2 linked regions of the Endozoicomonas gorgoniicola genome follow. The protein of the gene in region 2 interacts with the protein of the main gene of each other region in a pairwise test. Links are inferred from orthologs where the notes say so. Each region holds a gene or a part of one and is shown on either strand. Other genes may lie near its edges. The genes, in order: NX722_RS01890 and secB.

Region 1 (15,207 bases), 5.6 Mb from region 2 along the record:
ACCCTGCTGCGTATAAAAGGTGGCTACCAGCAAAGTACCGCTTTCTTTGATGATGCAGAAATGCTGATGAAGGCAGAAGATACCGAGAGTATTGCAGAAAAGGCGGCTGATGGTGTCGGCAGCATACTGGTTAATGACTCGTTAGCGGACTATGAGCAGGCTCACTATGACGGCATCATGGCTAACAGTTATAAAGCCCTCAACTTTATGTTTGAAGGCGATGTCGCCAACGCCAGGGTTGAGTGGAATCGGGTTGATGACCGCCAGCGCCGGGCTGTTGATGCCTTTGCCGAGAAAATAGCAAAGTTAAAAGAAGAGCAGGCGAAAGAAGCTACTAAAAAGAAAGAGACTGAAGCCAATACCGAACAAAGTCTTAGCGAAGCAGAAAAAATCATCCAGTCGCAAGGCATTGATTTCTCACAATGGAACGCCTACCAGGATTATGTGAATCCATTCAGCACCTATATGCACGGTCTGTTCTTTATGGTCAATGCCCAGGGTGGCAGTGATTTCGGTAAGGCCTACGACAGCCTGAAACGTGCCGCTGCCATGACCGGCAATGACACCGCCAAAGCCGACATGGTACTGGCTGACTCTCTGCGTAAGGGCAAAAAATCGATCAGTGATATTGAACCGACCGTCTGGGTTGTTTTCGAAAATGGTCTGGGACCTAAAAAGGAAGAACTCCGAATCGACCTGCCTGTTTTTGTCGCCAGTAATGATGTCATGTATACCGGTATGGCGCTGCCAAAGCTGGTAGACCGCCAGCAGGCTTTTCCGGCACTGGAAGTAGAAGGAACAACAACCACTGTTCTGTCTGAAATGGATCGGGTTATTCATGCGGAATTCAAGGCGGAGTTCCCCTATATCCTCAGCCGTGAAGTAGCACGGACGGTTTGGAAAACTATTGCTCAAAAGCAGATGAATGATAAAAACGAGATGGCTGGCCTGATTGCATCAATCGCTCAGGCAGCTACGACAAGCGCTGATTTACGCATGTGGAACAGTCTGCCAAAAGACTTCCAGCTAGCCCGGGTCAGCAAACCAAAAAATGGTAGTCTCGCCATCTCTGCTAAGGGTATGGAAACACCATTAAACGTTGAACTTGACTCAAAGTCCCGGTTCAGCATCGTCTATGTTCGTGCGGTAAGTCCGCTGGCATCCCCCACTGTTGATGTCATCAATATCTGACAGGAAGTAACTCTATGAAAATCAAGGTAATGGCCGGAGCCATACTGGCCTCAGTAATGCTGACGGGCTGTGCAACAAAAACCTACTACGTCGACCAGAATACCGGGCAGACCACCAAGCAGGAAACGGTAGCAGGCCTGAACTACCGGGACTTCTCTGACGCTGCCGATGAAATGGTTCAGAGTATGCTGAATAACCCAAGACTGCGTCACCCGAACGCAGATAAGGGCGCAGTGTATGTCATGGCAATATCCAGCATTATCAATGACACCACCCAGCGGATTGATACGGATCAGCTGACCAAGAAAATCAGGGTAGACCTGCTGAACTCCGGTCGTTTCCTGACCACCACCGCCATTGGGTTAAACGGTGCAGAAGATGAGATGACCGAAAAAGTCCGGGCGCTGAAAAATTCCAAACTGGTGAATCAGCAAACCGTCAAGGGCAACAATAAGGTGATCGCCCCGGACTTCAGCCTCAGCGGCAAGATTATCCAGCGCAACTTCACCCTTTCTAAAAGCGAGCAGGAGATCAATTACTACCTGCAAATGACCCTCACCAATCTGGAAAATGGACTGGCCTACTGGGAAGGTGAAGTCCCTATCGTCAAAAAAGGCGATGGTCGTTCAGTTAGCTGGTAATACCGGGTTAAGTCACCACCCACTCAACCGGAACAGGTTCTCCCTGTTCCGGCTTACCATTTTTTCGGGGGATTTATGAACCGTCGCAAACAGATCGTTGCGTCTGCCATTTCTTTTGCGCTTTCTGCCATGCTGATACAGCCTGTTAATGCAAACACCGCCACTACCACCAACGCAGAGCCTGCTCCGGCGCAGACTCAGGAAGCCGTGATTGCTGCCAGCAAGAATGAAGTTCAGGATGCCCTGAGGGATGTGGAAAAAGCAGCCTCCCGGCACGTGGCTAAGCAAAGACGCAAGCTTCAGTCGCAGGGACGAAGCAATGAAGTATTTATTGCCTATGGTAAAGCCCTGGTTTCAGTCAGTTCCACCTCACCAGACTGGGGGGACGCAAGGGTTATTGCCTACCAGGAGGCACAAAACAAAGCCAGGGAAAACTTTCTGAGGCAACTCTATGCCCAGGTGTCCAGCGACATCATCAAAGAAAGCTTTAAAACCAGCGCACTCCCCGAATTTACCCCGGACGAATTGCAGGCACAAAGTTCAGCTGAAAGCCTGCTGAACAAAGTAGCTGCCTACAGCCATGCCGTGCTGGACTCAAAACTGGAAGAACAGGGCATTGATCCCGCCGAGTATAAAGCAGCCCCCCTTGAAAAGCGCAAAACCATGCTGAAGCAAGCCTTCACCAAAGGGGTCAAGACCCGGTCCTATGGTGACCTGAGCGGTGCCATGATCACCAACACTTTTGAAACCACCGATGTGAATGGTAAGACCGCAGTCGCTGTTGTGATGAAGACATCCGTAAAAATGAAAAACATCCTGACCGAATTACGCAGTAGTAAAGGTGTTATCACACCGGATGAAAACAGGAGGGGCGTCAATATTGAAGACTATCTGGAAGCTAACGAGCCAAACCTGATGTATGAGTACGGTCTGCGCCTGTTCCGGGATGAAGAGGGCTATCCAGTCTTGCTGTCCTTCTCACAGGCAGGCAACAGCTGCAATCCGGCAGATTATGAAGAGTGTGCCGATAACCGGGAGTTTTCGTATATCGAAGCCTACAACGATGCTATGTCTCACTTTGCTGAAGCCTACAACCTGAATGGTTTTACAGAAAGTAACACTAACAAGGGGAAGCAGAAAGTCACAGTAGCCAGAGTCAATCAGTCTAATGAGACGCTCAAGGAAACCGTGACCACTATCCTCAGAGAAACCAAAGCCATGTCCAAAATGCAGTCAGAGGTCAAAGGACTGGTGGGAATCTACGAAGCCAAAAAGTGGTCAGAAACACACCCGGTTTCTAACCGGGAAATCAATGGCGTCGTATTAGCTTGGCACCCTAAGCGTGAACAGGCTCTGAGAACCTTTAAAGCTCACAAAACGCCTTCAGCAACAAAGCCAGCAGCTGCAACACCGACACAAAAAAACTCATCAGGTAACCGGGCATCCAGTGCTTTTATTATGGATGACAGCGATTTTTAAACGGAGTTTGTTATGAAACATAAAATTGCTGCCGCCCTTCTGGCACTCTGTACCTGCTCCCCTTTACTGGCAGAAGTGGTAACCGTACAGGTGCAGGGTACAGGGCTCACACAGGAATCAGCCATTGAACAGGGGCTGGTTCAAGCAGTCAGACAGGTTCATGGCACGGACATTAATAGTCAGCAAACCACTGCCACGGGACAGTCAAGGGTGAACGGAGAGAGTGAAACCCGGATTGAAATCAGCCAGGGAACCAACCTTAAAGCCAGGGGACAGGTGGCGGGCTATCGTGTTACCAACAGTGAATGCACTGCAAAAGGCTGCACTGTCAACCTGAATGTGGAAGTACATCAATACAAGGCTCCCGGCCTTCCCAGCGACAACCGTCGTCGAATCGCGGTACTGCCATTCACCGGCGGGAAAGAATTCCGCAAGATGGTCACACGACAGGTGCAGGAGCAGTTAGTACAAAGTCGTCGCTTTGCCGTGCTGGATCGTGAACATGAAAAGGAATACCGGGCAGAAAAATCACTCTGGCAAAGTGATGATGTTTCGGTGGCTGAAAAAGCACGCCTCGGGCAAGTGCTGGGTCTGGACTACATTGTGGTGGGCAGCATTGAAAAGGCTGGCGTTCATCGCTGGTCAACCTCGGTAGCCCTGACCGGTGAGAAGGAAAACCATGTTCGCACTTCCGCCAGAGTCCGCTACCAGGTAATCGCAGTACCTACCCGCCAGATCAAATGGTCTGATACCGTCTCGGTAACGCTTAACAACGTCGGCAGTCTTGAGCAGGCGTCGGTAGCAACAGGCAAAAAAATCTCCGGGGAGTTGCTGGAGAACATCTATCCACTGCGCGTGGTTGCGTCCAGTAATGGTCAGGTGATTCTGAACCAGGGTGGCAAGACTATCCGGGATGGCAGCTATTTTAAAATATACGCCCTTGGTGAAGTGATGATTGACCCCTACACCAATGAACCACTAGGACAGACTGAAACCAGAGTAGCGACGGTTAAGGTCACCCGTGTCGAAGCGAAAATGGCCTACGCCAGGGTGGTGGAAGGTGACTTGGGTACTATCCAGCCGGGGTTTATTGCCCGCCCTGGCAGCGCTATTACCCAACCCGTTAAAAAGCAGCCAGCTTCTCCCGCCCCCAAAAGTAATGTTGTTGTACCAGAGTCTGGTGGCGTTATTCTTTAATACAGCTTCCTGATTTGCACGAACAGCCCTGTGTTATGCGGGGCTTTTGCTTCCCTTTCACGAACCTTCAGATACTTTCGGAGTAATCACCACCTTACCCTGCTCCACCCTCACCGCAGCAGGCAGGCTACCAAGCTTACGGTACAGCGCATCCCCATCATCAAGAGGGATGATCGGCAAGCTACCCAGTTCCTGCCTGAGGGCTTTCTTCAGCTGGTCAATCATCAGTGTCTCGATCATGGCAATGTCCAGATCGATATGTGCCTTCTCCAGCAGAATGTTTGAGAAAAAGAAAGCCCGGTCGTCCGGCCTGTATTCCAGGTTGGCAATGCCTTCTACCTGGAAAGGAACAGGATCGGTGACGCCTCCGTCCAGATAGTTACTGAAAACATCAGCATCCAGCGTTCCCCTGAACTGGAAACCAATCGCCTGGTAATCACCATGAAGCGTCAGTTTTGGGGTTTCCAGATAGAGCTGAACATTCACAATGGGCGGCAATACCTTCAAATTACGAATCTGTGGCGACATAAATTTCTGGTCAACCAGAGCCTGCAACTCCTCAGAGGTAAGTGTTACTGACCGGGATTGCGAACACCCGGCGAACATAGCCAGCAGCGAAAATACCAGCGCCAGCGAAAGGTTAAATGGAACGCTCCAGAATCCGACTAGCTTTTTCAACGATTTTCCCTCGATTTGATGCTAACCCGTCAGCCCAGCGAATGGGTTCAGGCAGTTTGTAACCGGCAAGACTTTCCTGCACAAAGTACATAGCGGATGTCAGAGAAATCCTGTGTCCAATACTAACATACAGAGGTTTGATGCCGGTGCGACTGCGTAAAACGTAACCAATGGTTTGCTGATCGTCCATCAACGCAACGATACTGTTTTTTTCAACAGGCAAAGTGTCATGTTCCCCACAGAGTCTCTGTTTGGCAACACCAATGGAAGGAATACCGGACAACAGACCAACATGGCACGCTACGCCAAATCGCCGGGGATGCGCCCTGCCCTGTCCGTCGCATAACAAAAGGTCTGGCTGCACAGTCAGCTGCTGCAGGGCAGCCAGAACGGCAGGGCTTTCACGAAAAGATAACAGCCCCGGAATGTAGGGCATACAGGTGGGCAGCCGGGCAATGGTAAAATCCACCAGCTGCAATGTCAGGAAATCAAGGACGGCGACTGCCGCCCTGGTCACAGAGCCATTTTCTTCAAAGCCGACGTCCACACCGGCCACCGTGTGGACATCTCTAACCTCATCCCGGCAGACAATCTGCCCGGCCATTTCCTGTTGCCACTCCCTGGCTTCGGCAACCGTCAGGCAACGACCTTGTGATTCAAAGGTAAACAAATGGTGACCTCCAGGCCCGGATGAACGTTCCTTGCTGTAATGGTACCGCCATGATTTTTCACAGCCCCCATCGCAATGGACGTTCCCAGCCCAAAGCCATCATTCTCTTTACCACGAGTGTCGTCCACCCTGAAGAACGGCTCAAACAGCGAATCCAGAGCACCTTCCGGAATACCCGGTCCAAAGTCTCTGACGGTGACAATGGCATAGCGCTTGTGCTTCTTCAGAGCCACTTCCACACGGCTGTCCTGTGGCGTGAAACGAATGGCATTGCGCACCATGTTTTCAATGGCGCTGCCCAGCCAGTCTTTTATACCGTTGATTTCAATATCCAGCAGTTCTGTTGTCACCACCGACTTATCCTGAGCCTGAGCTTCAAAGTCGGCATCGTCAACAATGCCTTCAATCAGTGCATGAAGTGGTACCGGCTCCCAGGCCAGGTCTGTTACACCATTCTGAATACGGGAGAAGCGGATAATTTCTCCGATCATCTGGTCCAGACGTTCGATTTCGCGCTCAATACGACCATGTTCAGATTCTGCATCCGGCGATTTCCGACGGGCCAGCGCCAGTGACAGTTGCAACCGGGTCAGAGGCGAACGTAATTCATGGGACACATCCCTGAGTAATCGCTCTTTGTCGTTTATAAGCGACTCAAGCTGTTCAGCCATGTGGTTAAAGTCACGACCAAACTCACCCAGCTCATCCCGTCGTTCACGAACAACCTGAGCCACTCTGGCAGCCAGGTCACCCTGAGCCAGTCGGCGTGATGTACCCTGTAGTTGTCGTATGGGGACTACCAGATAGCGCGCCAGCATGATGCTCAACAGGAAGCTGACCCCAAGAGCAATGATGACCAGATGCCACTGCTGTACAAACACTTTCTTGACCCGCCAGTGTACCAGGCGAGGCATCTCTTTGGTGAGGTAAAGATCAAAGGGAGTACGATCAATCCAGATTTTGCGTGGCCCTACCGCAACAACACCACTGCGGAACGTGATAACCGGCTCCCGCCGGTCATGGGTTTTGCGGTAAGCGAACTGAACTTCAGCAGGGACTACCGGTTGCCCGACAGGTTCACCATCAGGGGCAAAAAGATAATAATAACTACCAGGCAACTGTCTTATAGAAAGACTGGTCGACCAGCCGGCTGCCATTCGTTCAACCTGCCGGGAAGCCACTTCCAGCTCCCGAAACAGGGCTCTTCGTTCAGACAGGAAATCCGCAGGGTCAAACGTAATGGCAACGGCTACTACCAGCGCCACCATCATTGACACCATGGTCAGCCAGAACCATAAGAATAGTTTCCAGAATAAACTGCGAAATGGCCAGACCAGCATTTTGTGCATTTGAGCTTTCATTCAATCAGGTACTGCAAACGTGCTTATCGCCCATGATTCCTCAGGGGCGGATATAGAAATAACCAGCCCCACGCACTGTTTTAATGCGTGCGGATCCGTCAGCGCGGGTACCAATCTTTTTACGAACGTTGCTCACGTGCATATCGATGGCGCGATCATACAGGGTCAGACGGCGATTCAGGGCAATCTGGGTCAGTTCATCACGGGAGATCAGCTCACCCGCTTTTTCGATCAGGGCTTTCAGCACCATAAACTCCGTGGCCGTCAGCTCCAGTACCTCACCATGAATAGTGGCTTCACGATTCGCCAGATTCAGTGTGATGTCGTCAATACTCAGGGTTCTTGGGTTGCTGTCAGTCGCCTGGGGGCGACCACGACGCATAATCGCCTTGATACGGGCGACCAGTTCGCGATGGTTATAAGGTTTCGGCAGATAATCGTCTGCGCCAAACTCCAGGCCAATGATACGGTCGACATCATCGCCACGGGCAGTCAGCATGAGAACAGGGATATCAGAAGTCTGGCGAATTTTTTTCAGCACATCAAAGCCGTTCAGTTTCGGCAGGGTGACATCCAGCAACACCAGCTGGTATTCACCGGACAGTGCAGAAAGCACACCCGATTCTCCATCGTGAACTGCCTTTACGTCATAACCTTCTGTGGCCAGATATTCGATCAGCAACTCACATAATTCGACATCATCGTCTATCAAAAGAAGTTTTACGCTGTCGCTACTCATTTGATACTCCATCCAGACAACCATGAGCAAAGAGCAACTGCCAATCGTGCAGTTACGCCAGATAAAAAAGACCCCGGCGGGGGTACGTCGGGGTTAAAGTACAGCTCAGGGTAACAGGGAAATTTGACAATATGCTACCGGTCAATGCACTTGAACCTGCCGGTATCATATTGGATTTTAACTGACAGTGCAGTTACAAAATCGTACATACCATTCTGAATCAGGCTCAAACGCCTGAAAGCTGATTCAGAGTGGGCTTAAGTGTATGGCTGCTGATCTATATTGGGCGGTTAGAATCGGTAAGAGTCCTGTAAATGGATGGTTTATCATGATTAAACCCATTGGCACCAATGACATTGCGTCAATTACTTGTAAAACTCAGCCGATCTACTACTAGGTGTTTCTTTGAACAGGTAGAATCCACGTCCAAAGTGGGAAATAACTCAGTCAGCCTGACAGCCTGCTTTCCCTCACAGGCCGGCTGCTTCTGAGTAACTCCTTCGGGACTAGTTATTTGCATAGAGTCAAGATGGTGAGGCTGTTTCAATTTCGACCAGTTTGTAACCCATGTCTTCAGCGCGCTTTCTCATGTTTTTAATGACTCGGTCACGGTATTGCTCCTCGTAGTAATCCTGACCTCTATCTACGTACTCTGAGCCGTTTTTCAGCATGCTGTAAATCAGCCGGGCAAGTTTATGTGCAGTCGCTGTAATCGCTTTTGGTGCCCCCAGCTTACTTCTCATTCGACGATAATAGGCTCCCAGCGCACTTTTCGAACTCACCAGAGTCAGTGCAGCCATACGCAGAGCAGAAGCGGCCCGGTTAGGGATTCTTTTGGTCTTGCTGCTCAACACTTTGCCTCCTGATATCTTGTTTCCCGGGCTCAGTCCCAGCCAGGAACAAAAGTGCTTCACTGTCGGCCAGCGACTCATGTCTGTACCAATTTCAGAAACTACCTTCAGGGCGGTATTTTCCTCTATTCCCTCAATCGATGTCAGATCTACCCCTGTCACCCGGTAAAGGTGAGTTCTTACATCAAAAGCAGGGGCGCTGGCTGATTTGCGTTTTGCAGGCAGAGAGATACTCTCGGACTTATCATCAAACTGGTTCAACTGGTCTTCCAATGCCTTGTCACAAGCTTCAATTTGCTTTTCGTAAAAATCATAAAGCTCAACAGACTGCTTTAAGGCAAATAGGTGTTCCACCCGGTAATGCCCATGCAGTGACTTAGCAATGACTTTCTCTGATTTTTTACAATGAGAGTCCCGGTGTTTGGCCAGTACCTCTGGGTCACGCTCTCCCGCGAGAATGGAGAGAATGATACCCATCCCCGTTTTGCCAGTGATATCCGCAACGACATTGTCCAACAACAGGTTCATTTGCCGTAAAGCTTTCTGCATGTGCTGTATGTGCGACGCCCGGTAACGGATCAGGGTTTCACGCTGACGCATATAGGCACGCAAGGCACACACCTGATCTTCAGGGCGAAAAGCTCCCTCAAGCAGGCCATGAGTATGCAGTTGTTGTAACCACTGACAGTCCTGCACATCACTTTTACGACCAGGGACGTTTTTAACATGACGAGCATTCACCAGTTTGACGTCAAGGCCGTGCTCTTCAAGCATTTCGAAAGCGGGAATCCAATAGATTCCGGTAGACTCCATGACCACGGTCGTAATTCCGATTTTCACGAGCCATTGAGTCATCATTTCGAGATCAGAGGTAAAGCAGGCAAAAGACCGAACCGACTGTTCATCGAGCTCTTTAGGGACAGCAACAAAGTGGAACTCTGAACCAATATCAATGCCTGCAGCATAGAGGTTCACGGTTTTTAGATGGCCAGATATCCGCTTTTGAACTTTAGCCGGATTTGGGTTGTGTTTCATGACTGCGTTCCTACACTACTGAACGAAGGCATATCCGGGTATGGGGCTGTCGATCATATGCAGTCTTCTGAACGAGATCGCCAGGCGTCATCAGTGATGCGGTCGCCAGCCTCCCGACCACGCTAAACTTCGGGCAAGAGCACCAGTGTGCGTTCGGTCTCTGGCTCGGATATGCCTCCTTCCTTATCGTAGGACGAAGAATTGAGGTTGGCAGCTAAGAGTTACTCTGGGTTGTGTGCCCGCCGGGCGGGCTAGTCCGCTAAACTCAAAACACATTTGCCACTCATCACAAAGCTCGCAAACCCTTCTGTTTCTTCCGACCGGAGCAGTCAATGAAATCGATCATTTCAAATATCCGCCAGCGGCAATTATTGTCGGTTGGCTTCCTCATCGCATCTTTATTTGCGCTGACCGGTTGTGATCAACAACCACAACAACAGGGACAGATGCCAGCACCTGCCGTTTCTGTGATTGACGTTACCCGGCAACCCGTTGGAGACTATCACGAATTCGTTGCCCGCACCGAAGCCGTTAAAACCGTAGACCTGCGTGCAAGGGTTGAAGGTTTTCTGACCCGGCGTGATTTCATAGAAGGACAAAATGTCAAAAATGGTCAGCTACTGTTTGAGATTGACCCAAAACCTTACGAAGCAGCCCTGAAAAAAGCTGAAGCCAACGTTGCCAGCGCCAAGGCCGAACGAATCAAGGCTGTCAAAGACCTTCAACGCAGCAAGGACCTGTTCCAGAAAGGTCATATCAGTCAGGCTAATCTCGATACACAGACCAGCAATCAGGCACGTGCCGAAGCCGCCGTTCAGGCAGCAGAAGCCGGTTTGGAAACCGCCAAGCTGAACCTTGGCTATACCCATATCTATGCGCCATTTGCCGGTCAGATTGGTCGTGCCACTCAGAGCGTTGGCAACCTGGTCGGCCCATCTTCCGGTTCTCTCGCTACCCTGACCACCGTTGACCCTATGTACGTCACCTTCCAGGTCGGTGAGCGCATGCTGGTCGATTATCTCCAGGATACAGGGGGAGAACGCACAGACAGCGGCAATTTCGATATGCGTCTGCGCCTGCCAAACGGCTCAGAATACGATCAGCCCGGCGTCTTCAATTTTGCGGACACTCAGGTTGACCAGACCACCGGCACCCTGACCCTTCGTGCCCAGTTCCCTAACCCCCATGGCATTATTGTTCCCGGCATGTACGTGACCCTGATCGCCGAGAGCCGCATCAAACAGGATCGTCCCGTAGTGCCTCAGTCTGCCATCCAGGAAAATCAGAGCGGTCGCTTTGTACTGGTGGTCAACAGTGACAACGAGGTAGAAACCCGTCAGGTCGAAATGGGACGACGCATGGGCCCGTTCTGGGTGGTTAACAGCGGTCTGAAAGCCGGTGAGCAGATCATCGTGGAAGGTCTGCAGAAAGTTCGCCCCGGCGTGAAGGTTCAGCCAAATCGGGTCACCCTCGACCCGGAAAGTGGCGCTATCATGATGCCAGCTCAGACCGACACTCAGACTCAGCAGGGTAATTGAGATGTTCAGTCAATTCTTTATTAACAGGCCCAAGTTTGCTTTTGTCATATCGATAGTCATCACACTGGTCGGTCTGATAGCCCTTAATGCGTTGCCCGTGGCAATGTTTCCGAGTATCACACCACCCCAGATAAACGTCAGTGCCAGCTATCCGGGTGCTGATGCGGAAACCATTGAAGAGGCTGTCATTCGCCCGCTCGAAGATAATATCAATGGTGTGGAAGACATGATCTACATGGAGTCCTCTGCCGACGAAGGCTCCGCAACGATCACCGTTACCTTCAAGTCCGGCATCGACCAGGACATAGCGATGGTAAATGTCCAGAACCGTGTTGCCGTAGCCCAACCTCTTCTGCCAGAAGACGTGCGTCGTACGGGTGTGCGGGTGCGAAAGCAGTCGTCCAATATGTTGCTGGGTATCAACCTGATTTCTGACCGCCCGGAATATGACAGCATATTCCTGAACAACTATGCCAATAACTACCTGAAAGATAGTCTGGCCCGGGTTGACGGTGTCGCTGACGCCAACATTCTGGGCGCCCAGATCTACAGTATGCGTGTCTGGCTGAACCCGGAACGCATGGCTGCCCTGGACGTTACCACTTCTGATGTTGCAGCAGTCATGCGGGAACAGAACACCATTGTGGCAGCGGGGCAGTTAGGTCAGGGACCCAATGTACCGGACCAGATGTTCACCTACACCATCAAAACCAAGGGGCGTCTTGTCGAAGAGCCGGATTTTGAGAATATCATCGTTCGAGCCCGTCCGGATGGCACCATTATCCGTCTGAAAGACGTTGCCCGTGTCGAGCTTGGGGCTCAAAGCTACACTGGCACATCCCGTTTCAACAACACCGATACTGCCTTCCTGGTGATTTACCAGCAGCCTGCCGCGAATGCGATGAGTGTTGCTGCGGACATAAAAAAGGCCGTTAAAGAGCTGTCTGTAAACTTTCCGGACGGTGTCAAATACGAGATCGCCTTCGACACCACCAAATTCATCGATGCCTCCATCAGTGAAGTGGTGAATACCCTGTTCCAGGCGGTACTGCTGGTTATTCTGGTGGTGTTCCTGTTCCTGCAGAACTGGCGTGCCACCCTGATTCCAGCCATTGCCATTCCAGTGTCCCTGATCGGTACTTTCGCGGTCATGCTGGTGCTGGGTTTCTCTATCAATACCATTACCCTGTTTGGTCTGGTACTGGCGATAGGTGTTGTAGTAGACGACGCCATTGTTGTTATTGAGAACGTTGAGCGCCTGATCACCAAAGAAGGCATGGACCCGAAAGCGGCAACCAGCAAGGCCATGAAAGAAGTAGCCGGCCCGATTGTTGCTACCACTCTGGTACTGCTGGCGGTGTTTGTACCCGTTGGCTTTATGCCGGGCATTACCGGTGGTCTGTACTCCCAGTTTGCCGTGACCATCTCCGTAGCGGTGCTTATCTCCTCCATCAATGCCCTGACCCTGAGCCCTGCGCTGTGTGCCACTCTGCTGAAAAAAGAGTCAATGGGACATGTCGCCTGGTTGAAACCACTGGATGTATTCATCCACAAGATGACCGGAGGGTACAAAAGCTGGGTAACCCTGCTGTTGCGCCGCTCTGTATTAGGCATTGGCCTGTTTGCCATCCTGATTGGCAGCACTGGCTACCTGTTCAAGGCTACCCCTACTGGCTTTGTCCCTAATGAAGACCAGGGCTTTGTGGTACTTGACGTTCAGCTGCCAGATGCTGCTTCGGTGAACCGTACCGAGGAGGTCATGAAAAAAATCACCAACATGATCCGTACTGACAAGGATGTTAAAAGTGTGATTACCGTTTCCGGCTTCAGTATCTTCTCTGGCTCAGGCTCTAATGGTGGCATGGCCATTGTCAACCTGAACGACTGGAGTGAGCGCCCTGACCCGGACCAACACCAGTCTGCCATTCTCCAGAGAATTCAGGGCATGGTATGGAGCCTGCCTGAAGCCCAGGCCATGGCCTTTGTATTCCCACCCATTCCCGGTCTTGGTTCCTCCGGTGGCTTTGACTTCCGCCTGCAGGATACCAGGGGACGCTCAGCACAAGAGCTGGGGCAGGTTCTTAATGGTCTGATTTATCAGGCTAACCAGGACCCTCGCCTGAATCGTGTATTCAGCACCTGGCGCGCCAATATTCCCCAGTATTATCTGGATATTGACCGTGACAAGGCCAAGGCACAGGGTATAGCACTGTCTGAAATCTTTATGACACTGCAAACCCAGCTGGGCTCTGCCTACATTAACGATTTCAGTAAGTTCGGTCGCTCCTATCAGGTGCGTTTACAGGCTGAAAGTGAATACCGTACCGGGCCAGCCGACCTGAGCCGGTTCTTTGTTCGTAATAACAAAGGTGAAATGGTACCTCTGACGACCGTTGCCACCCTGAGCCCTGTTCTGGGGCCAAACAGTCTTAAGCACTACAATATGTTCCGTTCCGCGAACGTCAGTGGTCAGGCTGCAGCGGGTCTGAGTTCGGGTGACGCTATCGTCGCGATGGAGGAAATTGCCAAAACACTGCCAGAGGGTTACACCTACTCCTGGTCTGGTCAGAGTTTGCAGGAAATCGAAGCAGGCAACCTGGCACCCCTGTTGTTCAGTCTGGCGTTTCTGTTTGTCTACCTGTTCCTGGTCGCCCAGTATGAAAGCTGGACCATGCCACTGGCGATTATCAGTGCGGTCCCTGTGGCTGCCTTTGGTGCTTTTGCCGGTATTAACCTGTTCCGCACCTTCGCTCCGGAAATGGCCAATGATATTTACGCCCAGATTGGTATTGTCCTGCTGTTTGGTATTGCCGCTAAAACCGCGATCCTGATCGTTGAATTTTCTATGGTTCAACGCCAGCAGGGCAAGAGTATTCTGGATGCTGCGGCTGATGCAGCTGCTCTGCGTTTCCGTGCGGTACTGATGACAGCCCTGTCGTTTATCCTGGGTGTATTGCCCCTGGTATTTGCCAGCGGCGCTGGCGCAGCCAGCCGCAAAATCATTGGTACAACGGTCATGTCCGGTATGATCGCCGCCACCGTAATCGGTATTTTGCTAATACCTGTGTTCTACTTCCTGTTGCAGCGACTGCGCGAACATTTCAACCCGGATAAGGCTAACAGCTAACCAAAGCGGTAGCAGAAAGCTAATCAGAACATCGTCATTCCTGCCTGTGCAGGAATGACGGGACAACTTTGTTGACAAACACCGGTAACGACAAACCTTTAGAGGGGCGAATCTTCAGGCCACCACTACCTCCCACCCTATCCCCCAATTTGATCTAGCATAGAGGGCTATTGTTAAAAACCATCAGGTAATAAAGCGATGTTGAAAAAACTTATTCTTGTAATGTTTCTTTGCTGTAGTTCCCTGAGTGCCATGGAGCTTAGCGATGAAAATATAGAAGCAATACTGGTCAAGAGTGCAAAGGTGTTTGATACACTTCCTTTCTCGCTATTGAAATTACCAAAAAATTCTCAAGATGAGTATGTATTTTCTTTTTGCGTGTCGGATAAAGGTCAATGGGGCATTGCACCATTCGGTAAATCAAAAGGTTATGAATATAATCAAGCTGCTAATTCGATTGAAGAAATCAACTGTGAAATAAATACGATCTCAGAAGAACTTATAAAGTTCTCAACGCAAATCTTCAAAATGAACCTGCAAAAAAAAGAAACTCAATGGTCAGTGAAGCGCTTCCGGCCTTGTTACAGTAAAAGAACCAAAAGCGGTACTATCAGCATTTGTCATAATCTATCTGTTTGCCCCGGTTGCCAACCAAAAAGCTATTCCTTGTTTGACTGGATTCATTACCTTTCACCAACCA
Region 2 (15,355 bases):
GCTTCACCGGCAGCATGACCGGCATCCCGGATGACCAGCAACTCGGCCTGCGTCCAGCATCTGGCGAGTTCAGCTGCGTTATCCAGTGGGCAGACCATATCGTAACGACCATGAATGATAATGCCGGGAATCTGGTCAATCAGCCCCATGTTACTGATGATCTGCTCCGGTTTAAGAAAGGCGTCATTAACAAAGTAGTGGGCTTCAATGCGTGCTATAGCCATAGCGAAGTGTGGGTCAGCCGCTTCATCTTCCATCTCCTGGCTGGGTCTCAGTGAACTGATTCTGCCTTCCCAGAGAGACCAGTGTTTGGCGGCATTCATGCGGGCCAGTTCGTTGTCCCCCATTAAACGACGATGATACGCTTTCAGCATATCGCCGCGTTCTTCTTCAGGAATAATCTCTACGAAATGCGCCCAGTGGTCAGGAAAAATTCGGGCGGCACCATCAGGCTTGTAAAGCCAGTCCTGATCCTGCTGCCGGGCAAGAAAGATACCGCGCAGAATCAACCCTCTGACCTTTGCCGGATGAGCCTGGGCATAGACCAGTGCCAGAGTCGATCCCCAGGAACCCCCAAACAGCACCCAGCTGTCTACTTTGAGAAAGGTGCGAATCTTTTCAATATCCTCAACCAGATGCTGAGTGGTGTTGTCTTTCAGTTCCAGGTGCGGTCTGGAATGGCCACAGCCGCGCTGGTCGAAAACAATAATTCGGTATTTTTCCGGATCAAAAAAGCGCCGGGACTTTTCTGTACTCCCTGCCCCGGGACCACCATGAATAAACAGAACCGGAATGCCATTCGGGCTACCACTTTCTTCTACATACAGTTCATGAAGCTTATCCACTTTCAGAAAATGGGTGGTGTAAGGTTTGATGGCAGGGTAGAGCGTATGCATGGGTATTCCTTCAAATGCGACTATGGTCACAAACTGTCAAGTCAACCATTCTTAAAACATACCCTGAAAACCTGCTCAGTAGAAGTCAAAGCGACAGAGAAAACCACTAAACCTCAACGCACGCAAATCAAAGTGGACGAATGCCGGATGAACACTAAGCTTGCCTGAAGAACCTGTAAAGAATGATTAAATCAGAACAGAGACGTTCCAGAAATGTTAAAAAAGCATGTTCTCATTATTTTCCTTGCGCTCTCATTGCTGCCTTCACCAGTGCTTTCACAGTCAGAAATAGCTTCTTTGCAACGCCTGCTGAACGGCTGGATCTGGCTGGCACGAATCCCCTCTCAGCAAACAGGCATTCAGCTTGAATCCCTGATCAGAACCAGTGTACTGGCTACTGGCAGCAACACCCTGATGGTGCGTGCCATTGATTTCCCCGGGGGAAGCACAGCCGTTGGTGCCGACATCAGGCAAGTCAGCCGACTGGGCTGGCGCCTGCAACCTGAAAGCACCGTTCGGGTTTACGATTACGAAAGAGGGGCAGGCTACCTCGCCCATGAAGGAAATTACCCCTCTCAACACATGGCACTTGATAGCCAGTCAGACCTCATCCAGCTGGCATCCTGCCTTGATAGCACCCGGCTATCACACGCTCCTTTGTGGTTGGATGGTGCACACAGTTTCACAGGTGTTTTGAGTGGACTGCTCGATACCAGCTTTCGCAGAGGGCTGCTGACCAGCTTACAGTCATCATCCCTTTTCACATCGTCTATCACTACAAGCCAGCATCTTGGAGCCCTTAGCATTTACAGGCCTGATCAGCAGCCACTCAACCATATGGTGTATTCCAGATACGGCCCGTCGGGCGACCTGAGAAAACTACACCCGGTGACTCATCAGGCTGACAATACCACCCTTATGCAGTTCGCTGCGACACCTCACACCGGTGCCTGCTCTCTGTTTCTGTCGCCCATGGGAATCATTTCCACAACTCTGGATTCATCAGGCAATACCATTATGCTTATCTCGCATTCGCTGGCGATTGCTTTCCAGTGGTTCACTGGTATGTGCAGACCGGACGAAGACTGTGGAAACCCAGCCACCTGGGATAGAGATAACAGAGACAGGCAGGTTAACAGCCTGCCGTTGCCTTCATGGCAATACTAACAATGACTCTTTTACTTACATTAGGTAAGGCGGGGCTATTGCCCCGTCCTTCCCACAGAACCGTGCGTACGGACCTCGTACACGGCTCCTGCACTCTCTATCCCTTAACAATAAGGGGCAAGAACGCCCGTTTTAACGCCTTCCAAATTGAACAACTTTATCTCATTGAACCAGTTGTTCGGCATGGCTAAATGCGACAGGGGACTGCACGCATTTCTCCATGAACGCATTTTGATGTACTTAAATGGTGGCTTGTAACCCAGTTGCTTCAGCCGACGATGCAGCTTCGCTGGTTTCTTCCACTGTTTCAGTTGTAAACATCTCAGCCTGCGCCTCATCCATCCTGTCAGCCGTTTTAATTCACGACTACAGTTCGCTATCCTGAAGTAATTAGCAAATCCTCGTATCACAGGGTTCAGTTCTCGGATTACTCCTTCAAGGTTCGTTCCCCGATTCCTTTTCGTGATTCGCTTTACCTTTGCTTTCAGTGCGTTGAGCTTCTTTTCCTGTATGCGCGTATAGCTGCTCAGGATTTCAACTCCCAGAAATTTCACACCCTCGCCGCTATGGGCTATGTGTGTTTTATTCTGGTTGACCGTCAGTTTCAGGTCTTGCTCCAGTACTTTGGTCGCCACTTTCAGAGCGTTTTCTGCCGCTGCTTTGGAGCCACACAGAATCAGGATATCGTCCGCATAGCGGACAATCCTGTGCTTGCGTCGCATCATTTCCTGATCAAACGCATCAAGATAGACGTTTGAGATTAAGGGACTGATCACTCCGCCCTGTGGACTGCCTGTTTCCGTGGCTTCCAGTTGATAGCCAACCATCACCCCGCTTTTCAGGAACATTCTGATCAGGTTCAGGATGCTTCCATCTGCCACTTTGTGCCTGAACGCCTTGAGAATTAACTCGTGGTCGAGTCGGTCAAAGCATTTGGACAAGTCCATGTCCACCACCCAGCGTCTGTCGTACTTTCGTATGAACAGGGTCGCCTTGGTAATGGCTTGATGGCAGCTTCGATTCGGTCTGTACCCATAGCTGGACGGGTGGAAGTCCGGATCAAAGATCGGGGTCAGGATATTTAGAAGTGCTTGTTGGACGATTCGGTCTTTTACTGCGGGGATTCCCAGCAGACGCTTTCCACCGTCTTCTTTGTCGATTTCTACACGCTTTACCGGTAGCGGTTTGTAGCGCTTTTCCCGCAATTCAAGCAGTAACTGTTCAAGATTCCCACGCAGATTCGAGGCGTAGTCGCTCAGGCTCTGCCCATCTATTCCGGCCGCACCTTTCGCTTTCCATACCTTTTTGAATCCGTTGTAAAGCGCTTCCATCGTCAGCAAGCGCCCATACAGGCTATAATATACTCTCATCAGTTACTGTCTCACGACAGACAGATTGCGCCATCCTTCTACTGTGGCCGGATTCTTCATGGACATTCACAGGCGTTCTGGCTCAAGGCAATCTACCTGCTACCTGTCCTTTACTCCCGAGCGCGGCTCTTTCTTTTAGCAGGATTGTTCCCAACCTCACCAGCCAAAGATGTCCTGCCTCGTCAGGCAGCTTGTGCGCTCACAGTATCATTCCTGCGGTCTGACTGTTCTTTAAGAATGCTTCACCCCTTCGCAACATCTGCCGCTTTTGACGACACATGCCCTACAGTCACTCTGGCTGTAGTCATTCCGGTTTTGCCCTCCGAACGGTTACCCGCCTTCACAGGCCGGAATTTCATCACTACTACAGGATCATCTGCCACCTCACACCACTGTTACCCTTGAGTTTCCTCTTGCGATAACAGCCCCTGAGATTCAGAGATTGATGCCAGGCTTCCCCAGTTACTAAACGGTTCCCTGTCAGAAATGCCACCCTCAAGCACAGAGTTGGGACTGACTGAGTATCGGGCTTTGCGCTATTTCGCACGCTTGCCGCTCCCAACCTGCCGAATCAGGTTCGCTTGCGCTGTGTACCTCTGACTTCCTATGGCTTCCTTCAGACCCAACCGTTGGCCAGTTACGCCCTTGCCATTCAGATTGCCTTCCCCTCAGTCGGGGCGGCTCAGGCTTCTTTCAGCCTGACGGGTTTGCCCGCTTCGCTGGGCAAACATTAGGTAAGGCGGGGCTATTGCCCCGTCCTTCCCACAGAACCGTGCGTACGGACCTCGTACACGGCTCCTGCACTCTCTATCCCTTAACAATAAGGGGCAAGAACGCCCGTTTTAACGCCTTCCAAATTGAACAACTTTATCTCATTGAACCAGTTGTTCGGCATGGCTAAATGCGACAGGGGACTGCACGCATTTCTCCATGAACGCATTTTGATGTACTTAAATGGTGGCTTGTAACCCAGTTGCTTCAGCCGACGATGCAGCTTCGCTGGTTTCTTCCACTGTTTCAGTTGTAAACATCTCAGCCTGCGCCTCATCCATCCTGTCAGCCGTTTTAATTCACGACTACAGTTCGCTATCCTGAAGTAATTAGCAAATCCTCGTATCACAGGGTTCAGTTCTCGGATTACTCCTTCAAGGTTCGTTCCCCGATTCCTTTTCGTGATTCGCTTTACCTTTGCTTTCAGTGCGTTGAGCTTCTTTTCCTGTATGCGCGTATAGCTGCTCAGGATTTCAACTCCCAGAAATTTCACACCCTCGCCGCTATGGGCTATGTGTGTTTTATTCTGGTTGACCGTCAGTTTCAGGTCTTGCTCCAGTACTTTGGTCGCCACTTTCAGAGCGTTTTCTGCCGCTGCTTTGGAGCCACACAGAATCAGGATATCGTCCGCATAGCGGACAATCCTGTGCTTGCGTCGCATCATTTCCTGATCAAACGCATCAAGATAGACGTTTGAGATTAAGGGACTGATCACTCCGCCCTGTGGACTGCCTGTTTCCGTGGCTTCCAGTTGATAGCCAACCATCACCCCGCTTTTCAGGAACATTCTGATCAGGTTCAGGATGCTTCCATCTGCCACTTTGTGCCTGAACGCCTTGAGAATTAACTCGTGGTCGAGTCGGTCAAAGCATTTGGACAAGTCCATGTCCACCACCCAGCGTCTGTCGTACTTTCGTATGAACAGGGTCGCCTTGGTAATGGCTTGATGGCAGCTTCGATTCGGTCTGTACCCATAGCTGGACGGGTGGAAGTCCGGATCAAAGATCGGGGTCAGGATATTTAGAAGTGCTTGTTGGACGATTCGGTCTTTTACTGCGGGGATTCCCAGCAGACGCTTTCCACCGTCTTCTTTGTCGATTTCTACACGCTTTACCGGTAGCGGTTTGTAGCGCTTTTCCCGCAATTCAAGCAGTAACTGTTCAAGATTCCCACGCAGATTCGAGGCGTAGTCGCTCAGGCTCTGCCCATCTATTCCGGCCGCACCTTTCGCTTTCCATACCTTTTTGAATCCGTTGTAAAGCGCTTCCATCGTCAGCAAGCGCCCATACAGGCTATAATATACTCTCATCAGTTACTGTCTCACGACAGACAGATTGCGCCATCCTTCTACTGTGGCCGGATTCTTCATGGACATTCACAGGCGTTCTGGCTCAAGGCAATCTACCTGCTACCTGTCCTTTACTCCCGAGCGCGGCTCTTTCTTTTAGCAGGATTGTTCCCAACCTCACCAGCCAAAGATGTCCTGCCTCGTCAGGCAGCTTGTGCGCTCACAGTATCATTCCTGCGGTCTGACTGTTCTTTAAGAATGCTTCACCCCTTCGCAACATCTGCCGCTTTTGACGACACATGCCCTACAGTCACTCTGGCTGTAGTCATTCCGGTTTTGCCCTCCGAACGGTTACCCGCCTTCACAGGCCGGAATTTCATCACTACTACAGGATCATCTGCCACCTCACACCACTGTTACCCTTGAGTTTCCTCTTGCGATAACAGCCCCTGAGATTCAGAGATTGATGCCAGGCTTCCCCAGTTACTAAACGGTTCCCCGTCAGAAATGCCACCCTCAAGCACAGAGTTGGGACTGACTGAGTATCGGGCTTTGCGCTATTTCGCACGCTTGCCGCTCCCAACCTGCCGAATCAGGTTCGCTTGCGCTGTGTACCTCTGACTTCCTATGGCTTCCTTCAGACCCAACCGTTGGCCAGTTACGCCCTTGCCATTCAGATTGCCTTCCCCTCAGTCGGGGCGGCTCAGGCTTCTTTCAGCCTGACGGGTTTGCCCGCTTCGCTGGGCAAACAAAAAAAACGGCTACCCCGAAAGCCAGCCGTTCTTTTCGTATTCAACATCTGCACAGCAAGTCTGTGTCAACCTGCCGGGCTGAACAGAATCAGTTAACCGTAGTGGTTTCTTTCTGTTCAGCCTGCTCACGCGCCTGCAGGTACAGGGCGTCGAAGTTTACAGGTGCCAGCATCAGCGGAGGGAAGCTGCCACGCAAAACCATGTTGTCGATGGCTTCACGAGCGTAAGGGAACAGGATGTTCGGGCAGAACGCACCCAGAGTACGGTGCAGTTCTTCAGCAGCCAGACCTTTCACCAGGAATACGCCCGCCTGCTGAACTTCAGCCAGAAACGCGGTTTCACGGTTGTCTTCAGGACCGTTTTCAACAGTGATGGTCAGGGCCAGAACCACTTCGAACATATCTTCCTGCAGCTGACGGTTGCTGGTGTTCAGGTCCAGCTTAACTTCAGGCTGCCACTGAGCCTGAAACATCTCAGGAGATTTCGGGGATTCAAAGGACAGGTCCTTAACATAGATACGCTGCAGTGCAAACTGAGGCTGCTGCTCTTGCTGGTTCTCAGCCATTATAAATTCCTTACTACTATAAGTTGGAATGCCTGCGCAGCCTGGTTATAAGTGCTGGCAAACAGGTGTTAAAAATTGCTTACCCACCATCAGTGGGGACGACATAAAATAATTCAAGCCTCAGGCAAGCAAATCATTTAATTTATCAGCGGATTCCAGTGCAAACAGATCGTCGCAACCACCAACATGGGTGTCGCCGATCCAGATTTGAGGAACCGAGCTTTGCCCGGCTTTCTGAGTCATTTTCTGACGAACGTCAGGACGACCATCAACGCTGACAGCCTGATAGTTAACTCCCTTACTGTCCAGCAGGCTCATTGCTCTTTGGCAAAACGGGCAGGTTGCTGACATATAAATGGTGACAGGTTTCATGTCTTTATACCTCAAATAACTCTGTTATTTTTTGACTAGCGGCAAACCATCGGCAGTCCAGGTACTCAGACCACCACGCAGGCGCAGAACCTGTTGCAGGCCGGCTTCTTTGAACTGTTTGCCAACCATGCCAGCGTGCTGTCCCTGTGCATCAATAATAACAACCGGTTTATCTTTGTGCTTATTCAGTTCTGCCACACGCTCTTTAACCTTGGCGAACGGCATGCTGATGGAATCGACAATGTGACCTTTGTTGTAGTCGGCCTTTTCACGAACATCCACGACAATTGCACCCTGCTGGTTGACCAGCTGAGTCAGTTGCTGAGAGCTGATGTTTTGACCACCCTTGCGCATTTCAGTGAACACCAGCGCCGTGATCAGTGCCACCAGAGAACCCACCAGCAGTGGGTGATTGCCTATAAATTCGAGTAGCTGAGCCATGAATTAACCAGTCTTTCTGAATCGGAAAAGGCGGGATTATACAGTCAGAACACATGGTTTTGTAATAGGGGGAGTTATTGAGTGGCAAACATGAATCACATCCTGGTTGTTGAAGTAAAAAGAGTTTGCTCCAATTTCTTTTGCTCAGGGGACTTAAGAATAGGGCCATAACGGCTCTCGAGGCGGGCTACGTCGCTTCTATTATGATTTTCCAGCTCTTTGCCTGCTTCAGACTGAGCAGCCTTGAAAGCAGCATCAAACGGATTGTCATCCGATTCCGGAAAACTGTCCAGTGATGAAGACAATGGCCTGTCTTTTACAGCAGCGGATGATGGCATGTCAGACTCTTGTTTTCGCCCACTCTCAGTCTGAGCTGATTCTGGTGTTACCAGGGTCACAGGTATCAGAATATATGACTGCTCCCCTGTTTCAGCCGACGTCCGGGAAGCGCAGTAATCATGGTCAATCAGTGAGTCTGGTAAGTGCTTTCTCACAGAAGCACTCACGTCAGCAGCCTCTTTTCTGACATTCAACCCGAAAGCAACGGGTGACTTTTCCGCTTCAGAAGCTGGTTCTGGCAGATTTTCGCATGGATTGCTATGAACGGCAGTTGCTGAAGCCGTTGAAGATGTTGGTTCCACGTTTTTCTTCCTTTTGTTGAAATGTCCTTTAACTGTTTATAGAGACACTGAGTCAACAGGAAAGTTCATTCGCAGAAAAACAAAACAGGGGTTATCAGTGAACCCCATGAATAACAAGACTATTTCACGTCATATCATCACTATACTGTTTATAAATAAACGATGCTGAAACCCCCTACAAAAGCAGGTAAACTTCGACCATTTTTCAAAACTGCCAAGGTTTTCCCCATGACAGACAAGCGTAAAACCACAGCTCTGATCATTCTCGATGGCTATGGCCATCGTGAAACAACCGAATTCAATGCAATCCATGCCGCTAAAACGCCGGTTATGGATCAGCTGATGGCTGAATTCCCAAACAGCCTGATCTCCGGTTCCGGTATGGATGTTGGTCTGCCAGAAGGCCAGATGGGTAACTCGGAAGTCGGTCACATGAACCTGGGGGCCGGTCGGGTGGTTTACCAGGACTTCACCCGTATCACCAAGTCCATCATGGACGGTGACTTCTTCGAAAACGAAGCGTTTGTCAGCACCATCGACAAGGCAGTAGCGGCTGGCAAGGCGGTTCATATCATGGGCCTGATGTCTCCGGGCGGCGTACACAGCCACGAAGACCACATCAATGCCATGATTGAACTGGCTGAAAAACGTGGTGCTAAAGAAGTATACGTTCACGCTTTCCTGGATGGCCGTGACACACCGCCGCGCAGTGCTGAAAATTCCCTGGCAAAAACCGATGCCCTGCTGAAAGACAAAGGCATTGGTCGTGTCGCCTCCCTGATCGGCCGTTACTACGCCATGGACCGTGACAATCGCTGGGAACGTGTTCAGGAAGCTTATGACCTGATGACCCTGGGCAAAGCTGAATTCACCGCTAAAGATGCCGTTGAAGGACTGAAAGCGGCTTACGAACGTGATGAAAACGACGAATTTGTTAAAGCCACCGTTATCGGTGAAACCGCTGCCACTGTGAACGATGGCGATGCTTTGATGTTCATGAATTTCCGTGCAGACCGCGCCCGTGAAATCACCCGTGCGTTTGTTGAAAGCGGCTTCGAAGGTTTCCAGCGTGAGAAAGCGCCTGAAGTGGCGGGTTTCGTGATGCTGACCCAGTACGCTGCCGATATCGACACCATCTGTGCATACCCGCCGTTTTCTCTGCCTAACACTCTGGGCGAGTACATGGAAAAACTGGGCAAGACCCAGCTGCGTATCGCTGAAACTGAAAAGTACGCTCACGTGACCTTCTTCTTCTCTGGCGGTCGTGAAAACCCATACGAAGGCGAAACCCGTGTTCTGGTTGACTCTCCAAAGGTAGCTACCTACGACCTGCAGCCAGAAATGTCAGCGCCGGAAGTCACTGAAAAACTGGTGGCTGAAATCAAGAGCGGCAAGCACGACCTGATTATCTGCAACTTTGCCAACTGCGACATGGTCGGTCATACCGGCGTTTATGAAGCAGCTGTTAAAGCCGTTGAAGCGGTTGATGAGTCGGTTGGTAAAGTGATGGAAGCCCTGAAAGAAGTCGATGGTCAGTGCCTGATCACTGCTGACCACGGCAACGCTGAGCAAATGATTGACCCGGCAACCGGCGGCATCCACACCGCTCACACCTGTGAAGAAGTGCCTCTGATCTACTTCGGTTCCAAAGACATCAAGCTGAACAACGGTATTCTGTCTGACCTGGCACCCACACTGCTGGAGCTGATGGAAATCCCTCAGCCTGAAGAGATGACGGGCAAGTCACTGCTGGCTTAAGACGACAGATGACCTTTTTCCAAAACCTGTGATAAAAAAAGCCATTGCGTTTCACAACACAATGGCTTTTTTTACTCTAGCCACTTCCGGATCAGGAAACAGCCAGCAGCTCTACTTCAAAGACCAGAGTCGCGTATGGGCCAATAACACCACCAGCACCCTGAGCGCCGTAAGCCAGGTTGTAAGGAATAAACAGCTTCCACTTGGAACCTACGGTCATCAGCTGCAGAGCTTCAGTCCAGCCAGCAATCACACCATTAACCGGAAACTCGATTGGCTCTCCACGATCAACAGAGCTATCAAACACCGTACCGTCCAGCAGCATGCCGTGGTAGTGAGTTTTAACAGTAGACGTCTGGCCAGGCTTTTCAGCATTCGCATCGCCAGCAACCAGTACTTCGTACTGCAGGCCGGAGTCGGTTACGGTTACCTCATCACGCCTGGCGTTTTCAGCCAGAAACTTCTCACCTTCAGCAGACAGCTCTTTAGCTTGTTCAGCTTCTTTAGCCTGAATGCGCTTGTGCATTTCGTTGAACGCTTCCTGCAGGGCAGAAGGCTCAACAACGCTTGGCGCACCATTCAGGGAATCAGCCAGTCCAGCCAGAACGGCATCAATGGACAGGCCTTCAATTGGGTTACTGGACAGCTGGTCGCCCATCTGGCGACCAATACCGTAACTTACGCGAGCTTCAACGCTTGTGTATTCAGACATTAAATTTCCACTTCAAGGTGAGATTGTCACAAAAGCCGGAGATTGTAGCACGACTGTTACAGATAGTGTCTGGTAGATAGTGTCTGGTGATGAATACTGACCGGGTTATCAAAACTTTTCTGGCAGTTATGTACGAATGGGCTACTTTTTCCCATTGTCGCTCTAAAGCTGGGTTGAACCTATGACGTTCAAAAAAATAATACTTTCGTACATATTTGTGCTGCTGGTCAGCCCCCTGGCTGTGGCTGGCCAGAAATACGCCTATCTGCTTTACAGCGAAAACGCCAGTGCTTCTATGGTGCTGGTAAAAGTCATTGAAAATGACCGTCACGAGACACTCGCCTCTGTAGCCGTTGAGTTTTCTAAAGATAAAGCATTCAATGGCTATGCGGGTAACATTGCAGACACCAAAAAAGATCACCCTGAGCTGGAGTTTCCCGGAATGGCAGAAAAGCTGACCGGGAGAATGATGGCCGTACAATCCGGGTTAAAACAAGAAGCGGCATTAAAGGCGCCAGACTCAGAGTTTTCAATGGTGATGGCGGTAGCAGGCTATGAAACCATTCACGGCACTCACCCAGTCCGGTTTCCTCCTCAGAAAACCCGTGAACGTGAAGAAAAAGCGAAAATCAACATTATCAGCGTCTTTGCGGACAATGGGCTCACCATTACTAAAGAGTCTATTTATGGCTACGGTGACCGGGACTTTGTGCTGCAGCTTGCCAGCGAAATTGATCACAAACCACACCTGACCCTGTTCAAGGCCACTTACGATATTCTCTTGCTGACTAAACCTTTTTCTTTTGAACCTGTTAGCAAATGGGAGTCAGTCCATAAATACCCGTTCACCAATGATTCATACCAGAGAAAAAACAAAAACCTGCCATCAGGCAGCTCTTTTGGACTTGGCTTTATAGTGGGAGATCGTTTCTACTCCAAAAGAGCTGTTTCGAAAACGCCAGCTCCCTGCTTTGGTAATGAATGCAGTCGTAAAGAGCGAGAACGGGCAGAAGCTGCAGAATTCAGAAAAGATATGAAGGATTCATTCCCGAATATGACCGATGAAGAAATTATCGGTCGCTATCAGGGATTCAAACGGAATAATGAACTCGGGGACAATACTCTGAATTTGTATAAAAACAAGCAAGGAGCCAGCTGGTTACATGCTGTGGATAATATCCTGATCATTGATGGCGCAAAACAACTCGTCAGGGCTATAACCCACCAGTTACCTGTTTTGAAAAAACTGCTGCATGAATTCCAAAGTGATGATAAGGCTTCAGACATCATTGATATTCATGTGATTGGTTCTCACGAAGACATTTATGAGTCCGTTCCTGCTCTGAACGCTTTTGTGGCCAGTGAAGGCAAAATATACAACTTCCAGCTCAAGAGAGTGCCTGAAGACACCCTTAAACAGCGCACTGCTGATGCATTGGTTCACCTTATTGAAAGACCGGCTAAACCCTAATGAGTTAAACGGGGTGTTCTGACACCCATCCATATCTACACTCACCTGAAAGACTCAATGATCCTTTAGCTGCTCCAGCTTTCCATCCCGGTAAAGCTGCCAGCACCCCCAGTCTTCAGCCAGACTGACTGTTCCGTGAAAGTAATGCTTCGCTTCTTCCCGCAACAGTTCGACTCCATACTCTCCCGGCTTTGGTGAGCGCCTGTAGCGACCGCTGAAATGCGTAAGAATGACATGGTTAACCTGCGCCTCCTCTGCTACTTCTGCCACCCTCTTTGCCGTACTGTGCATATACTGCGGCCCGACTTTATAAAAAACGTCTTCCGTAAAGGTCGCTTCGTGAACCATTAACTGAGCCCCCTGCAATGCCTTATGAAGCAAGGCGGGTTGGTCATTATCGCCACCAATAACGGCGACTCTGGCAGGCGGAGGTGGCTGGCGAACCTGCTCAGGCTCAATAACCCGGCCATCTTCGAGAGTCACCGGCTGACCGCCCTGTAACTTACCCCATAGCGGCCCTCTGGGAACGCCCAGAGTATTGAGCCGATCCTGATCCAATGCGCACGGAGGACAGCATTCCGCAAAACGATACGCAAAGCTGGGTACCCGGTGGGACAGTTCGTGGGAAGTCACTGAAAAGTCGCTATCACGGTATTCAAAGCCTTCCACATCGGTTGCCCTGAATGTCAGCAAAAAGGGCAGCTCTGTGACAGCGGCACATTGCAGGGCATGCCGCACAAAACTCTCAACCCCGGCTGGTGCGCAGATGGTCAGCGGATCTTTGCGTCCCTGCATGCTCGCTGTTGTGATCAATCCGGGCAGGCCAAACATGTGATCGCCGTGAACATGGGTAATAAAGATCGTTTTTAAACCGGAGAGGGTATAACGACTGCGCATCAAACGGTGCTGCGTCCCTTCGCCGCAGTCCACCAGATACCATTCTCTCTGCTCATCCAGTGCCAGCGCCAGTGCCGTCACGTTTCGCTCCAGGGTGGGGACGCCAGCAGAAGTGCCTAAAAAGGTTAGTCTCATTGATCAGCCCCTCCCTTCACACAAATTCAACACACCAGATCAAAGCATAACACGTATAAATACTCAGTATTGATCAGGGACAAAGTAAACGACATCACACACACATATACTCGAAAGCAAGAACAACAATTCTTAATCGAGACCGGGAGGATACAAGATGGCCGCATTCAACGACCATATTCGTAACATAGCTCTGTTGGGTCACGCTGGCAGCGGGAAAACGGCACTTGCGGAAACCCTGCTGCATGCCTCCGGCGCCATCAATAAGAAAGGCAATGTCAGCAGGGGAAACACGGTATCGGACTTTACTGACCAGGAAAAAGCCGCCGGACACTCTCTCGAAACCAGCATTCTTCAGTTTGATCACTTTAACACCCACGTAAACCTTCTCGACACTCCCGGATATCCTGACTTCTTTGGCCGTGCCATGAGCATTCTGCCCGCAGTTGAATCGGTGGCACTGGTCATTAATGCCCGAAACGGTATAGAGCCGGTGACCCGCCGGGCATTTGAGCAGATGCATGAACATAAAAAATGTGGCCTGATTATCATCAACCAGTGTGACCTGCCTGAGATTGAGCTGGAATCCCTGTTGATGGATATCCAGGATCAGCTGGGCAGCCAGTGCCTGCCCATTAATCTGCCATCAGAAGACGGCAGCCGGATGCTTGACTGTTATTTTGCACCGGAATACGACACTCCGACGGCTTTCAGCTCTGTCACCGAAGCCCACGATCAGCTGATTGATCAGGTAGTAGAAGTAGACGAAGCGTTAATGGAACTGTATCTGGAACAGGAAGAAAGCCTGCAGCCAGATCAGCTGCATGATCCTTTTGAGCAGGCATTGCGCGAAGACCACCTGATTCCCGTATGCTTCACTTCAGCGGAAACCGGAGCAGGTATTGAACATCTGTTGCATACTCTGTGTGAGCTTATGCCAACGCCTTCGGAAGGCAACCCGCCTCTTTTCTTAAAAGGAGAAGGAGAAAACGCAACCCCTGTCTCAGTAGTTCCAGACCCGGAGCTACATACCATTGCCCATATTTTCAAGGTGTCCATGGACCCTTACATTGGACGGATGGGGGTGTTCCGTGTGCATCAGGGGACAATTCGCAGTGGTGACCAGATTTTCCTGGGCGACACCCGTAAACCGGTTCGCATCGCGCATTTGTTAAAGCTTCAGGGCAGTAAAACGACAGAAGTCAGTGAAGCCAGCCCCGGAGATATCTGTGCAGTCGCCAAGATCGACAGCCTGTATTTTAACGGAGTACTACACGATTCCCACGATGAAGACCATCACCATCTGCGTGACCTGCAATTCCCACCCTCCATGGCCAGTCTCGCCATCTCTCCGGCGCACCGGGGTGATGAGCAGAAGCTTTCAGAGGTTCTGCACCGTCTGATCGCCGAAGACCCCAGCCTGACCATTGAACATCGGGAACGGGAAAATGAAACCGTTCTGTTAGGGCTGGGAGAAACCCACCTGCAACTGTCCATCGAAAAGATGGCTAAGGTGTATGGTCTGGAAGTGGCAACTTCAGCACCCAGCATTCCGTACCGCGAAACCATTCTTGACAAGGCCGAAGGGCATCATCGGCACAAGAAGCAGAATGGCGGCTCCGGTCAGTTTGGTGAAGTCTTTCTGCGCATAGAACCCTTGCCCAGAGGCAGTGGTTTTGAGTTTGCCAGCGAAGTCGTGGGCGGCGTTATTCCATCCCAATACATACCCGCCGTAGAAAAAGGTGTTCGTGAAGTCATGCTGTCAGGAGCCATTGCCGGCTACCCCATGCAGGATATTCGTGTTGTGGTCTATGATGGCAAACACCACAGTGTCGACTCCAAAGAGATTGCTTTTGTGGCTGCAGGCAAGAAAGCCTTTCTGGATGCGATCCAGAAAGCCGACCCGGTGGTACTGGAACCCTTTGTTGAAATGGACATTACAGTTCCAAACCAGGCAATGGGCGATGTAACGGGACACCTTGCCAGTGAGCGGGGCATGGTAACAGGCACTGATGCAGGTCGGGATATGAAAGTCACCGTGCATGCCCAGGCACCACTAGCCAATGTTTCCGGTTACAGCAATACGCTGAAATCCATGACCGGCGGTGATGGTGAGTAC

What was found.
Region 1: the proteins of secB (region 2) and NX722_RS01890 interact in binary tests that used the Escherichia coli proteins (3 or more experiments, as listed by UniProt). The link is inferred for Endozoicomonas gorgoniicola from one-to-one orthologs.

Annotation. Positions count from the first base shown.
Region 1 is NZ_JAPFCC010000001.1:410,409-425,615, reverse strand. The notes cover bases 6,108-8,952. They hold NX722_RS01890 (response regulator), read right to left. Parts: upstream 7,957-8,952; coding sequence 7,258-7,956; downstream 6,108-7,257. Other genes in these bases: NX722_RS01885 (IS110 family RNA-guided transposase), read right to left, coding at 8,481-8,952; NX722_RS01895 (ATP-binding protein), read right to left, coding at 6,108-7,205. Also shown: NX722_RS01925 (COG3014 family protein), read left to right, coding at 1-1,191; penicillin-binding protein activator LpoB, read left to right, coding at 1,206-1,832; NX722_RS01915 (DUF6844 domain-containing protein), read left to right, coding at 1,908-3,311; NX722_RS01910 (CsgG/HfaB family protein), read left to right, coding at 3,324-4,508; NX722_RS01905 (hypothetical protein), read right to left, coding at 4,566-5,186; nfi (deoxyribonuclease V), read right to left, coding at 5,149-5,856; more of NX722_RS01895, read right to left, coding at 5,823-6,107; more of NX722_RS01885, read right to left, coding at 8,953-9,842; NX722_RS01880 (efflux RND transporter periplasmic adaptor subunit), read left to right, coding at 10,175-11,380; NX722_RS01875 (efflux RND transporter permease subunit), read left to right, coding at 11,382-14,507; NX722_RS01870 (hypothetical protein), read left to right, coding at 14,706-15,207. UniProt on the Escherichia coli protein: Response regulator member of the two-component regulatory system CpxA/CpxR which responds to envelope stress response by activating expression of downstream genes including cpxP, degP, dsbA and ppiA.
Region 2 is NZ_JAPFCC010000001.1:6,056,891-6,072,245, reverse strand. The notes cover bases 5,072-8,064. They hold secB (protein-export chaperone SecB), read right to left. Parts: upstream 6,810-8,064; coding sequence 6,333-6,809; downstream 5,072-6,332. Other genes in these bases: NX722_RS27250 (hypothetical protein), read right to left, coding at 7,718-8,064; NX722_RS27255 (rhodanese-like domain-containing protein), read right to left, coding at 7,206-7,622; grxC (glutaredoxin 3), read right to left, coding at 6,930-7,181; NX722_RS27270 (hypothetical protein), read left to right, coding at 6,095-6,340; ltrA (group II intron reverse transcriptase/maturase), read right to left, coding at 5,072-5,513. Also shown: pip (prolyl aminopeptidase), read right to left, coding at 1-896; NX722_RS27290 (hypothetical protein), read left to right, coding at 1,110-2,063; ltrA (group II intron reverse transcriptase/maturase), read right to left, coding at 2,168-3,433; NX722_RS27280 (hypothetical protein), read left to right, coding at 4,015-4,167; more of ltrA, read right to left, coding at 4,248-5,071; more of NX722_RS27250, read right to left, coding at 8,065-8,263; gpmM (2,3-bisphosphoglycerate-independent phosphoglycerate mutase), read left to right, coding at 8,492-10,021; NX722_RS27240 (FKBP-type peptidyl-prolyl cis-trans isomerase), read right to left, coding at 10,113-10,733; NX722_RS27235 (hypothetical protein), read left to right, coding at 10,915-12,204; NX722_RS27230 (ribonuclease Z), read right to left, coding at 12,259-13,236; fusA (elongation factor G), read left to right, coding at 13,394-15,355. UniProt on the Escherichia coli protein: One of the proteins required for the normal export of some preproteins out of the cell cytoplasm. It is a molecular chaperone that binds to a subset of precursor proteins, maintaining them in a translocation-competent state.